One region of the Streptosporangium sp. NPDC049046 genome, then DNA from elsewhere that is predicted to be linked to it. Evidence: riboswitches for the same ligand, from Rfam matches in the RefSeq annotation. Region 1 holds a riboswitch; each other region holds the start of a gene.

Region 1 (4,313 bases):
CGTGGTAGTACGCGAAGGCCAGTTCCTTGGCGACCAGGGGCCACACGTCCCTGCGGAAGTCCCACGGTCCCTCGCCCAGCGCCTCGCGGGTGAGGAAGCGCGGCACCGGCGGGCGGGCGCCCTTGAAGGAGTAGCCGGTCTTGGAGTGGTACGGCACCCCGCGCCGCGAACCCACGTGCAGGAGAGGCTCCTGCCCGCTGGGCAGGTAGACGAGCTCCCCGTCGTACTCGCGGACGAACCGGCCGCCCCGGCCCGAGGTGAGCAGCACCATCAGGTCGACGAAGGCGAGCCCCATCCCCCGTACGATCACCGGCTCCCTCGCGGGGATGCCGTCCAGGTCGAGGTCCGCCGCGTAGCCGGTGGGTAGATAGCGCAGCCCCGTACGTGTGGCGAGGCGGGCCAGCGTGCCCTCCTCGCTCGTCGGGGTCACGTCGCCGTGTCCCTGGGCGAGGATCACCGCGTCGACCTCGATCGTCCCGCCGTTCTCCAGCTTCACCGCCTGGCCGCCGGGGACGTCGGCGAGGTCGACGGCGCGGGTGGCGTGCACGTGCACCCGGACGCCGCGCGGCGCGGTCGCCACCGTGTGGCGGAAGACGTGGGAGAGGTAGCCGCTCTGCGCGGGGCGGGTGGCGAACCTGCCGGGGTCTCCGCCGAGCCATTCGGCCAGCGTGGGACCAGGGCGGATCGGTCCCTCGCACCGCACCGACTCGTCGGTGAAGAGCGTCACGTCGGCCGCGGTGGAGTTCATCCAGAGCAGGTCCGGCTGGTCGCGCCGCCAGACGCGCCCGCCGCCCGGCGGGTGGGGGTCGATCACGTGGACGTCCAGCGACGGCCAGCCGAGCAGGTCGGCGGCGTTGGCGCAGATCCGCTCCACCAGGCAGGTGCCCGTCGGTCCCGCGCCGACGACGGCGATCGAGGCGCTCATACGGCGGCTCTGCGGTGCGGCTCGTCCCAGTCGGCGTACAGCGGCTCGACCGGGACACGCCAGGGGTCGGTCTCGCCGCGGAAGGGGGAGATGACGGTGAAGTCGGTGTTCTCGCGGAAGGCGGGGTGGGCGTACAGGTCCCTGGCGTAGGCCCACAGGTTGGTGAAGACGGTCAGCGGGCGCTCGCTGATCCTGGCCGCCGGGTTGTCGCTCAGGTCGAAGCGGAGCAGGGTCGGCCAGAGCCGTACGTCCGCCTCGGTTATCCCCGAGCCGAACAGGTACCTGCGGTCGGTCAGCCGGTCGTCCAGCTCGTCCAGGAAGGCGATCACCTCTGCGCGCGCCTCGGTGTACGCGGTCTCGGTGGCGGCCGACGCCACGCGGCCCGCCGCCGTGTTGACGATCTCGTAGATCCTCGTGTTGAGCTCGTCGATCTCCGGCCTGAGCTCCTCGGGGTAGAGGTCGGCCTCTGGGTCGCCGCCGAACCGGGTGGCGAGGTCGATCGTGATGTCGGGGAAGTTGTTGCTGACGATGCGGCCGCTCGTCCTGTCCCACAGGACCGGTACGGAGACGTGCCCGTCGAAGCCGGGCTCGGTCGTCTCGTACGCCTGCCGCAGGGTGGTGAAGCCGTTGACCGGGTCGGCCCCGCGCCGCTCACGGAAGGCCCACCCGCGTCCGTCGCGCTCGTCGTCGACGTAGGAGAGCGAGACCACGTCCTGGAGTCCCTTGAGGGAGCGCACGATGGCGGCGCGCTGCGCGTACGGACAGACGGCCGCGACGTAGAGGTGGTAGCGCCCCGGCTCGGCGGGAAAGGCGGTCGTGCCGATCCGCCCGGTGAAGGGGTAGCGCAGGCCGGGCCTGCCACCGGGCCGGTAGTGGCCGTGGGTGTCGAGGTCGACGGGGCTCGCGTGGTTCAGTGTGCTGCTCTTCGGCATCTGGCGCTCCCGGACATGTCGTGGTGACCCCGGTGAGGGGGTCCGCGCTTGCGGCACGCCCACCGTGCCGCCTGGTCTCCCCCGGGGGCACCCCGCCGCGGTGCGAGGGTTGCCGGTCAGCCAGCCGGGGCTTCGCACTGACACTCTTAACCTATTTAGAAGGTAGGAAATACATAGATCTCTGTCAAGCCTTAATGTCGGGGAATGTCCTATGAGAGCGTGAACGTGGTCTACCGCAAGTACGACGGGTCACTGCACTGGCACCACCGCGGCCTGCTGCTCGGCGAGGACGAGCACGGGGTGTGGACGGGCTGCGTGGCCAACTCCAGCGGCCACAAGGGCGACGGCCCCGCGGTCGCCTGGCCGCATCCGTTCGTGATGCTCTTCCCCCGCGACGCCTGGTGGACGGCCGCGTTCAACACGGCACCGCACAAGCACGAGATCTACTGCGACATCTCCACGGTGCCGCGGTGGAGCGACGGCCAGGTCACCATGATCGACCTCGACCTCGACGTGATCAGGGTCCGCGAGAACCTGCTGAAGGGCCGCCGGAGCCGGGTCTTCCTGGACGACGAGGACGAGTTCGAGGAGCACCGGGTCAGGTACGCCTACCCGCCCGACGTGGTCGAGAGCGCCCGCGCCTCGGCCGCCTGGCTGATGGAGGCGGTCACCACCCGCACCGCCCCCTTCGGGGACGCGCCGCACTGGCTCACCCTGGTCAGCTGAGCGCGTCCCCTCCGGCCACCTCAGGCGCGGTTACGGAACAACCTGCCGGACAGCAGCGCCGAGACCAGCAGGAAACCGCCGCACCAGGCCAGCGCCTTCCACGGGTCGCTCCCCACGGGCGTGTCGAGCAGCAGGCCGCGCACGGACTCGATGATCGGCGTGGCCGGCTGGTTCTCCGCGAACCCGTGCAGCCACGCGGGCATGGTGTGGACCGGGACGAAGGCGCTGCTCGGGTAGGGCAGGAACATCACCGCGAAGGTGAAGCCGCCCGCGGCCTCCGGCGTCCTGGCCAGCAGGCCGACCACGGCGGAGACCGCGGAGACGGCCAGGACGAACACCACCAGGATGCCCGCCGCCGCGGCCCAGCCCGCCAGGTCCGCGTCCGCCCGGAAACCGAGCAGGAAGGCGACGACGAACACGATGACGAGCGAGGTGAGGTTGCGCACGGTGCTGGCGGCCACGTGCCCGCCCAGGAACGCCGCCCCCCCGATGTCCATCGACCTGAACCTGTCGACGATCCCCCGGCTCATGTCCTGGCTGACGGCGACCGCGGTCAGGGAGGCGCCGTAGGAGGCGCACATGACGAGGACGCCGGGGACGGCGTAGGTGACGTAGTCGGTGCCGGTCTGGATCGCGCCGCCGAACAGGTAGACGAACATCAGCATGATCATGACGGGCAACAGGAACGAGGTGATCAGCGCGTCGAGGTTGCGCAGCGACAGGCGGACGGCGCGGTCGGTCATGACCGGCCAGGCGACGAGCTCAGACACCGGCCCGCCCCCCGCACTCGACCACGGGACCGGACACTCGCCGCTCCTCGCTTGTCGAGACGTCCATCACCGTGAGGTCAGACACCGGCCCGCTCCTTGTCCGTCGGATTGTCCGTCAGGTTGTCCGTCAGGGCGAGGAACGCGTCGTCGAGCGTGGCGCCTCGCACGGTGAACCTCTCGACCGCGGAACGCCCGGGATCCACCTCGTCCAGCAGGGCGCGGATCTGCGCGGCGCTCCCGTCGGTGGCCGCCTCGACGGTGAGCCTGGCGGGATCGGCGTGCACGGCACGCGCACCGAGCAGGCGCGTCACCTCGGCGAACGAGCCGGCGTCGGCCAGTACGAGGTTCAGCCGCCAGGCGGCGACCCTCGCCTTGAGCTCGTCGGCGGTGCCCTCCGCCACCACCCGTCCGCCGTCGAGCAGCGCGATCCTGCCGGCGAGGCTGTCGGCCTCCTCCAGGTACTGGGTGGTGAGGAAGACCGTCGTCCCCGAGTCGGCGAGGCGGGTGATCACCTCCCACATCGCCTGCCTGCTCCGCACGTCGAGCCCGGTCGTCGGCTCGTCGAGAAAGATCACCGATGGTGCGCCGACGAGCCCGGCAGCCAGGTCCAGGCGTCGCCACATACCACCCGAGTACGTGCCGACCCGCCGCTTTCCCGCCTCTACCAGGTCGAACCGCTCCAGGAGCTCGGCCGCCCTGCGGCGGGCCCCCGCGCGTGACAGGCCGGACAGGCGGCTCATCATCCGGAGGTTCTCCTCGCCGGTCAGCAACTCGTCGACCGCCGCGTGCTGGCCGGTCAGGCTGATGGCGCGGCGCACCCGGCGGCGGTCGCGGACGATGTCGAACCCGGCGACCGTGGCCCGTCCCCCGTCCGGCCCGACCAGCGTCGCCAGGGTGCGTACGGTCGTCGTCTTGCCCGCCCCGTTGGAGCCGAGCAGCGCGTACACGCTCCCCCTGGCG
Region 2 (4,313 bases), on a different contig from region 1:
GAGGGTCACCTTGACGGCGTCCGCGAGCTGGTTCATGCCGCGCTCGAGACCGCGCCGGGCGTCCTCGTTAAACGCGATCATCTTGGCTGCCATACGGCTAACCTCCCAGAGAAAGGGTGGCTTACACCGGACCGAGCCGACGCCCGCGACGGCATGTGGGCCCACGACTCCGTTCGGCGGGCCCCATCGCCTCGATCCAGGATTGGCACTCTCTATGCGTGAGTGCCAAGAATCTGTTTAGCACTCTACCCCGACGAGTGCAAGCCGCGCCCCGTTGACCTGGGCCGCGCGTGGGACGATCTTCAGCTTCTCGTCACGTCCGCGAAGATCCCGCGTCACGTCGGCGTACGCGATGGGTCATCATCGGGGCCTTTGGGAGGCATTGGCACCTTTGGGGTCACTGCCGTCATTGCCGTCGTTGGCGCATGCCCGAACGACACGAACGCCCGGCTCGCCGGATGAGGGCGAGCCGGGCCTGGGCGGTGAGGGTTCAGCGGACCGCGACACCTCGGGACCCGCCGATTCCTCCCTGCGAATTCATGAAACGGCTGCGTCAGACCGCCCGGACGGATTCCGCCTGGGGACCCTTCTGTCCCTGGGTGATCTCGAACTCGACCCGCTGCCCCTGCTCCAGGGCGCGGTAGCCATCCATCATGATCGCGGAGTAATGGACGAACACATCCTTACCACCGTCTACCGCGATGAAGCCGTAGCCCTTGTCCGCGTTGAACCATTTGACGGTGCCCTGCGCCACTTGCGACTCCTCTTACTGGTCTTAAAGGACGACGCCCATTCCTCTCGCGAAGTCCCCAATCTCCGGGGCGGACTTCGCCACGTCGATCGTTCCGACCATACCTGTGGGAAGCGGTCGGGCAACAGAGTCAAGCACCAAACTACCTCTTTACGAGAGCTTTTATCACGAGGAGAAAGTTTCATCATCACTGCTGGTTAGTCAGGGGTTACATTATTCGTGTACGCGGCAAATATGAGCTTCTGTCATAAAACACGGCACCCGCCCGGCCGGAGCCGGGCGGGTGCCGTGGATTCGCGGGTGCCCCTGGGGATGACGCGGTGCGACGCGAGGCGGTCAGGGCCGCGTCAGGGCGGAGGAGTCAGCCTCCGGCCACCGCCGGGATGATGGAGATCTGAACACCGGAGGGCGTCGCCGTGTCGAGGTTGTCGGCGAAACGGACGTCCTCATCCCCCACGTAGACATTGACAAAACGTCGGATCTTTCCCGATTCATCGAGAATCCGGGCACCGATCCCCGGGAAGTCCGCGTCGAGCTTCTGAAGAACATCGCGCAGGGTCTCGCCTTCTCCGTTCACCTCGGCGGCACCATCGGTGTAAGTCCGGAGAATCGTCGGAATCCGCACAGAAACGCTCATAATTCAGTACCTTTCACGATTTCTAGGCGATAGCCGCACGGAATGCGTCAAGAGAGGGTCGAATCACTGCGGTCGGGCGCGCCTCCGCGGCCACCGCGTCCAGGGTCTTGAGACCGTCGCCGGTGTTGAGGACCACGGTCTCGGCGTCGGGGTCGAGCGTGCCCGAGGCGACCAGCTTGCGCAGCACCCCGACGACGACGCCTCCCGCCGTCTCGGCGAAGATGCCCTCGGCCCTCGCCAGCAGCCGGATCGAGTCGACGATCTCGGCGTCGGTGACGTCCTCGACCGCGCCGCCGGTGCGGCGGGCGATGTCCAGGACGTACGGTCCGTCGGCCGGGTTACCGATCGCGAGCGACTTGGCGATCGTGTCCGGCTTGACCGGCCGGATCACGTCGTGGCCCGCCTTGTAGGCGGAGGAGACCGGGGAGCACCCCTCGGCCTGGGCGGCGAAGATCTTGTACGGCCTGTCCTCGACCAGGCCGAGCGCGATCAGCTCCTTGAAGCCCTTGTCGATCTTCGTGAGCTGCGAGCCGGAGGCGACCGGAATGACGATCTGGTCGGGAAGGCGCCAGCCGAGCTGCTCGGCGATCTCGTAGGCGAGCGTCTTGGAACCCTCCGCGTAGTACGGGCGGAGGTTGACGTTGACGAAGCCCCACTGGTCGCCCAGCTCGTCGCCGATGAGCTCGGAGCAGAAGCGGTTCACGTCGTCGTAGGTGCCCTCGATGCCGATGAGCCTGCCGCCGTACACGGAGGCCATCACGATCTTGGCCTGCTCCAGGTCGGAGGGGATGAACACGCAGGCGTCCAGCCCGGCCCGCGCGGCGGCGGCGGTCACGGCGCCGGCCAGGTTGCCGGTGGAGGAGCAGGAGAGGGTGTGGAAGCCGAAGTTGCGTGCCGCCTCGACGGCGATGGCCACCACGCGGTCCTTGAAGGAGTGGGTGGGGTTGCCGGAGTCGTCCTTCACGTGCAGCGAGCGGATGCCCAGCTCGCGGGCGAGGTTGCCGGCGTTGACGAGCTTGGTCCAGCCGGGTGCCATGTTGGGCTTGGCGGCCACGTCCTCGGGGACGGGCAGCAGCGAGCGGTAGCGCCAGATGTTGGTCGGCCCCTCGGCGATCCGCTCCCGGGTCACCCGCCCGAAGTCGTACGCGATCTCAAGGGGCCCGAAACACTCGGTACACGCGAAGCTGGGGCCGAGGTCGTAGCGGGCACCGCACTCCCGGCAGGACAGCGCCACGGCGGGGCCGAAGCGCCGGTCGCGCGCGCCGTCGGCACGAGCGGAGGAGGTGGTGTTCTCAGTGGTTGCGAGCGCCATGAAGCGAGGCCTTTCCCTCATCTTCGTCTGGACCACCCTGGTCACAGACCGGAATTGGCACCTGTCCCGGTCGACCTCGTTCAGATCACGGGTCGTGAACCGGGATGGTTGCCGGGGCTTCGCAGGGCCGGTCCCTCCACCCCTCTGGATGAGCAGATATTCAGTTGGAAACCTGACGCGCAGGTCTTGAGCACTCTACCCCGCCCTGCCGCCCTCCTGACTTCATGTCTCACTGTGCGAGATAAGGCGTGTTATCCAGCGGACAGCCGGATCCGTTCCTCCGCCCCCGAGACAGGCGGCGTGGCTGGAAAAACAGGTGAAAGGACAGGTGAGGCCCCCGCCGGACGGACGATCCTCGGTGATCGTCCGCCCTGCGGGGGCCTCACCCCTTCCGGTCGTCGCCGGACGCGCCCCGCGAGCGGCGTCCGGCGGGCGGTCACGGCACCTTGAACCTCAGGGTGTACGCGCCGGCGCCGGACGAGGAGACCACCCGGTAGCGGTAGTAGCCGGGCGTGCCGGTGTAGGAGATGCTCTCGTCGGGCCCCGGACCGTCCGAGGTGGCGACGACCGCCCAGCTTCTGCCGTTCCACTTCTGCAGATACAGGTCGAAATCGACGCCGTCGGCGCCGGCCAGGCAACCGGCGTGGACGCCCCCCGCGGTCGACCTGTAGTAACGCCCCTTCGGCTGGTAGGCGGACGCGCCGTCGGCGAGGGTACCGGTGTAGATGTTCGGGAAACCGGTGCAGCCTCCCGCGACCGGCGGCGGCGTCGAACCGCCCCCGGTGGTGGTCTTCAGGGTCAGGCCGTAGGTGCTGAGTATCGGGCCGATCGGCTGGAAGTAGGTGGTGCCGCCTTCATCGCAGTTGCCGGAGCCACCGGAGGTGACGCCCTGGGCCTGGTCGACGGAGATGAAGGAGCCGCCGGAGTCTCCGGGTTCGGCGCAGACACTGGTGCGGGTCACTCCCGAGACGGTGCCCTGAGGGTAGGTGACACTGGCGCCGCGCTGCTGGATGAGGCCGCAGTGCCACTCGGTGGTGGAGCCGGACCGGCAGACCGAGGCCCCCTCGATGGCGACCCGGGCGCCGGCTACGGGTACGGTGCCGCCCTCGCCGTTGTCCACCGCCGGGGTGGGCGTCCAGTCGGCGTTGACCGCGACCCAGGAGTAGTCGTTGCCGGGGAAGGTGGATCCCTGGAAGACGCCTTGAGGGGCTCGGTTGAAGCCGGTGGTGGTGTCGCCGGGCTTTCCGCAGTGGCCCGCGCTCACGAAGCCCGGCTGGGTGCCCTTGAACACGGGGAAGCCGATCGAACAGCGCTCCGAGGTGCCGATGTAGTAGGCGTTGCCGCCCACCAGGTCGTACAGGGGCAAGGGGGTCTCGCTGGAGGTCAGCACGATCACCGCGTCCCTGTCCACGTCGGTGCTCTCGACGAAGCTCTCGGCCGCGTCGGGCTTCGGCGAGAGGACGATCACCTTGTTCCTCTTCACGTCGATGAAGCGAGTACTCGACACGAGCGCCGAGGTATTGGCGGCGTCGAGCCTGGTCTGGATCGCGGCGAGCTCCGCCAGCGGCCTGGAGACGACCTCGGCCTCGGAACCCGCCGCGAGGATCGAGGGA
Region 3 (4,313 bases), on a different contig from region 1:
CCCACGATCGGCTCGGCGGAGCTGATCCGCTCCCCGTCCAGCGTGAGCCGCAGCCGCAGCACACCGTGCGTGGACGGGTGCTGCGGCCCGATGTTGAGGACCATGTCCTCGGTCGCGAGGTCCTTGCCGTCCGCCCCCCGTACGGCCTCGGCTCCAGCCCCCATCCCCACGCTCAGCTCACGGCGCGCGCCTTCAGTCATAGGGCCATGCTGTCACGTCAGCCGCGCGAGGCAAGATCCCGCAGGGCGCCGATCAGTCGGTCGACGTGCTCGGAGGTGGTACCGATGCCGATGGAAGCGCGGACGGCGGAGGCGGTGACGTCGTCGCAGCCGCCGTCCTTGGCGCCCAGCAGGTGCCGTACGAAGGGGTGGGCGCAGAACTTGCCGTCGCGGACCCCGATGCCGTAGTCGCCGGACAGGGCCTCGGCGACCTCGCGGGCGGTGAAGCCGTCCACCACGAAGGAGACGATGCCGACGCGCGGGTGGTCCGGGCCCCACAGGGACAGCTCGTGGACGCCGGGGACAGCTGCGAGGCCCGCCCTCAGGCGCCGGAGGAGGTGCTCCTCCTCGCGGACCAGTGGGGTCCAGCCGGTGGCGGACAGCGCGTCGCAGGCCGCGGCGAGCGCGATGGCGCCCAGCACGTTCGGGGTTCCGGCCTCGTGCCGCGCCTCGGGGTCGTCGTGCCACTCGGTGTCGTCGTCGTTCACGGCCTTCACCGCCCCGCCGCCCCGCAGGTACGGCTCGGCGTCGGCGAGCCAGTCGGAACGGCCGATCAGCGCGCCCGTGCCGAACGGCGCGTAGAGCTTGTGGCCGGAGAAGACCACGTAGTCCAGGTCGAGGGCCGTCAGGTTGAGGCGGCGGTGCGGGACGAGCTGCGCGGCGTCGACGAGGACGCGGGCACCGTGGCGGTGGGCGATGTGGGCGAGCGCCGCGATCGGCCACAGCTCCCCGGTGACGTTGGAGGCGGCGGTCACGACGAGCAGCTTGGGGCCGTCGATCGAGGCGAGGGCGTCGTCGACGGCGCGGACGGCCTCGCCGGGGAAGGCGGGGGCCGCGAGCCGCACGACCCGCTCCCAGGGGAGCAGCGAGGCGTGGTGCTCGGTGTCGAAGACCACGGTGGTGGTGCCCTCGGGCAGGCTACGGGCCAGCAGGTTGGTCGCGTCCGTGGTGTTGCGGGTGAAGATCACCGAGTCGTCAGGGCGGGCGCCCACGAAGGCCCGCACCGTGTGCCTGGCCTGCTCGTAGCGGGCCGTGGTCAGCTGGGACGCGTACCCGGCGCCGCGGTGGACGCTGGAGTAGGCCGGGAGCGCGGCGGCGACGGCGGCGCTCACCGGCTCCAGACAGGGGGCGCTCGCGGCGTAGTCGAGGTTGGCGTAGCGGACGAGCCTGCCGCCCCTGACCGGGACCTCCAGGTCCGAGCCGAGCACGGCCGGGATCGGCCGGTCACCGGACGCGCGGGTCTCGGGGACGGCGGTGGTGGCCGGGGTGGCGGGGGTGCTGATCGTGAGGGTGGACACGCCATGGCTCCTTCGAGGTCATCGGACCCCAACCCATGGCATAGGTGCCTGGAGCCCGCGCTTGCCCGGCACACCTCGTGCCGGACCAGGTCCTCACCCGGGGCACCCCGCCGCGGACGCGAGGGTTGCCGGCCAGCGAGCCGGGGCTTGTCACTGGCACTCATGACCTACGGAGGCACTATAACCGACGTCCCGCGGTGGCCCGCAAGTCCGAAAGGTGATCGTCCCGGTATCCGGGGCAGGAGCGGGCGCCTGGGCGCGTCCGGCGAATTGACGGCGAGTTGTGATGAAAGGAAGGAACTCGGGGCCTTTCCCGGTCGTCCTGGAGTCAGCCGAAGAAGGTTCAGCCGGCTGGATGATCGCGCGTTCGAGCGTTGGCCGAAGAAATCGGCCGAAGAAGGAGAAGGCCATGGATTGGGTGACCAACCCCGAGATATGGATAGGTTTTTTCACCCTTGTCGCCCTGGAGATCGTCCTGGGGATCGACAACATCATCTTCATCTCGATCCTGGTGGGCAAGCTCCCGCCCGCGCAGCGTGACAGGGCACGCAAGATCGGTATTTCCGTCGCCCTGCTCAGCCGTCTGCTCCTGTTGTTCGCGCTGTCGTGGGTGGTGAGGCTCACGACGCCGATGTTCGAGGTCTTCGGGCAGGGGATATCGGGGCGCGACCTGATCCTGATACTCGGAGGCCTGTTCCTGCTGGGCAAGAGCGTCCACGAGATGCACAGCAGCCTGGAGGGGGACTCCCACCACTCCGAGGGCAAGGTGTCGGCGTCCTTCACCTCGGTGATCATCCAGATCATGATCCTCGACGTCGTCTTCTCGCTCGACTCGGTGATCACCGCGGTCGGCATGGTCGACGAGCTGGGCGTCATGATCGCGGCCGTCATCGTCTCGGTCATCGTGATGCTGATCGCCTCCGGGCCGATCAGCCGCTTCGTGGACCGGCACCCGAGCATCAAGATGCTCGCCCTGTCCTTCCTGGTGCTGATCGGCGTCGTGCTCATCGCCGAGGGGTTCGAGCAGCACATCCCCAAGGGCTACATCTACTTCGCGATGGCGTTCTCGCTGCTGGTGGAGCTGCTGAACATCCGGATGCGCGGCAAGGCGGGCAGGCGTAAGCCGGTCGAGCTGCGTTCTCGCTACGGTGCCGAGGACCAGTCGGGTCGTACGGACTCGGTGGACGGCACGGACCGGAAGGACCCGAAGGACTCGGTGGATCCTACGCATCGGGCCGGTTCGGAGGCGTCGGCGGCCGCGGTGCCTCAGGGGGTTCCGGCGAGCCGGACCGGTCCTGCGGGCGAAGTGGATGAATCACCCGAAAAGGGAAATTCGGACAAGCGGCCCGACTCCTGACCAGGATTACGATGTTTACGTGCGCTTTGATCCCTGGAATCCGGAATTCGTCGCCCACCCCTACGACGTCTACGACGAGCTGAGGCGGGAGCGGCCGGTCGGCTTCTTCGAGCCGACCGGCCAATGGCTGGTGGCGAGGCACGCCGACGTCAACGCGCTGCTGCGAGACCGCAGGCTCGGCCGGTCCTACCTGCACGTGGCCTCGCACCAGGAGCTCGGCAGGCCGGACGACCCCGAGTTCCAGGACCCGTTCTGGCGGGTGATCAGGGCAGGGATGCTCGACGTCGAGCCGCCGGTGCACACCAGGCTCCGGCGGCTGGTCTCGAAGGCGTTCACCCCCCGCATGGTCCAGGCCCTCCGCCCCAAGATCGCCCGCATGGCCGAGGAGCTCGTGGACGTCTTCGTCGAGCGCGGCGGAGGCGACCTGATCGCCGAGGTCGCCGAGCCGCTCCCGGTCACCGTGATCGCCGAGATGCTCGGCATCCCCGAGGCCGACCGGCACCTGCTGCGCCCCTGGTCGGCCGACATCTGCGGCATGTACGAGCTCCAGCCGTCGGTCGAGGCCCAGCACGCCGCCGTACGGGCGGCCGAGGAGTTCTCCGCCTATCTCGTCGAGCTGGCCCGCGCCCGCAGGGCCGACCCCGGTGACGACCTGATCAGCGCGCTCGCCCTGGTGGCCGACGAGGGCGACCGGCTCACCGAGGAGGAGCTGGTCGGCACCTGCGTGCTGCTGCTCAACGCCGGACACGAGGCCACCGTGAACGTCACCGGCAACGGCTGGTGGTCGCTCTTCCGCAACCAGGCGGAACTCGACCGGCTCCGCGCCGACCACACCCTGCTGCCCACGGCGATCGAGGAGCTGATGCGCTGGGACACCCCGCTGCAGATGTTCGAACGCTGGGTGCTCGAGGACGTCTCGGTGGGCGGGATCGACATCCCGCGCGGCTCCGAGGTGGCGCTGCTGTTCGGCTCGGCCAACCGCGATCCCGAGGTCTTCGCCGACCCCGCCCGCCTGGACGTGGGCCGGGCCGACAACCCGCACATCTCCTTCGGCGCCGGCATCCACTTCTGCCTCGGGGCACCGCTGGCCAGGGTGGAGCTGATCGAATCCTTCGGCGCCCTCCTGCGCAAGGCGCCGAAGATGGAACTCGTCACCGAACCCACCTGGGGTCCCGGCTACGTCATCCGGGGCCTCACCGCCCTCGATGTGCGGGTCTGAACCGGTCCGGAGCGGCGCTCTCAGTGGCGGCTCTGAGAGAGCCAGCCGAAGCCGCCGAGGCCGCCGGGGGCGATGAGCTCGGCCTCCTCGGAGGCCCTGGTGAGGGCCCGCAGGTAGCCGCGCGGGTCGTTTCCCGCCTGCTCGACCGGCGGACGGCTCCCGGTGACGCCCAGGGCGCGCAACGCCTCGCGCTGCGTGGTCAGCGCCGTCGTGACGGCTCC

What was found. Region 1 has a riboswitch for S-adenosylmethionine ahead of AB0B96_RS12935 (glutathione S-transferase C-terminal domain-containing protein). Riboswitches for the same ligand answer to the same signal wherever they lie in the genome.
Region 2: it holds a riboswitch for S-adenosylmethionine, as region 1 does, so the genes downstream of both, thrC (threonine synthase) here and AB0B96_RS12935 (glutathione S-transferase C-terminal domain-containing protein) in region 1, are expected to answer to the same signal.
Region 3: it holds a riboswitch for S-adenosylmethionine, as region 1 does, so the genes downstream of both, AB0B96_RS11975 (aminotransferase class V-fold PLP-dependent enzyme) here and AB0B96_RS12935 (glutathione S-transferase C-terminal domain-containing protein) in region 1, are expected to answer to the same signal.

Annotation. Positions count from the first base shown of each region.
Region 1 is NZ_JBEZEZ010000008.1:10,422-14,734, forward strand. It holds gene AB0B96_RS12930 (FAD/NAD(P)-binding protein) at 1-925, opposite strand, end outside; gene AB0B96_RS12935 (glutathione S-transferase C-terminal domain-containing protein) at 922-1,857, opposite strand; SAM riboswitch class IV at 1,897-2,009, opposite strand; gene AB0B96_RS12940 (DUF402 domain-containing protein) at 2,062-2,583, shown strand; gene AB0B96_RS12945 (ABC transporter permease) at 2,604-3,353, opposite strand; gene AB0B96_RS12950 (ATP-binding cassette domain-containing protein) at 3,431-4,313, opposite strand, start outside.
Region 2 is NZ_JBEZEZ010000033.1:62,926-67,238, forward strand. It holds gene groL (chaperonin GroEL) at 1-93, opposite strand, end outside; gene AB0B96_RS34080 (cold-shock protein) at 554-754, opposite strand; gene AB0B96_RS34085 (MoaD/ThiS family protein) at 1,113-1,388, opposite strand; gene thrC (threonine synthase) at 1,411-2,700, opposite strand; SAM riboswitch class I at 2,715-2,855, opposite strand; gene AB0B96_RS34095 (S1 family peptidase) at 3,137-4,313, opposite strand, start outside.
Region 3 is NZ_JBEZEZ010000007.1:141,977-146,289, reverse strand. It holds gene AB0B96_RS11980 (NADH-quinone oxidoreductase subunit D) at 1-200, opposite strand, end outside; gene AB0B96_RS11975 (aminotransferase class V-fold PLP-dependent enzyme) at 218-1,516, opposite strand; SAM riboswitch class IV at 1,569-1,684, opposite strand; gene AB0B96_RS11970 (TerC family protein) at 1,926-2,873, shown strand; gene AB0B96_RS11965 (cytochrome P450) at 2,893-4,092, shown strand; gene AB0B96_RS11960 (SAM-dependent methyltransferase) at 4,113-4,313, opposite strand, start outside.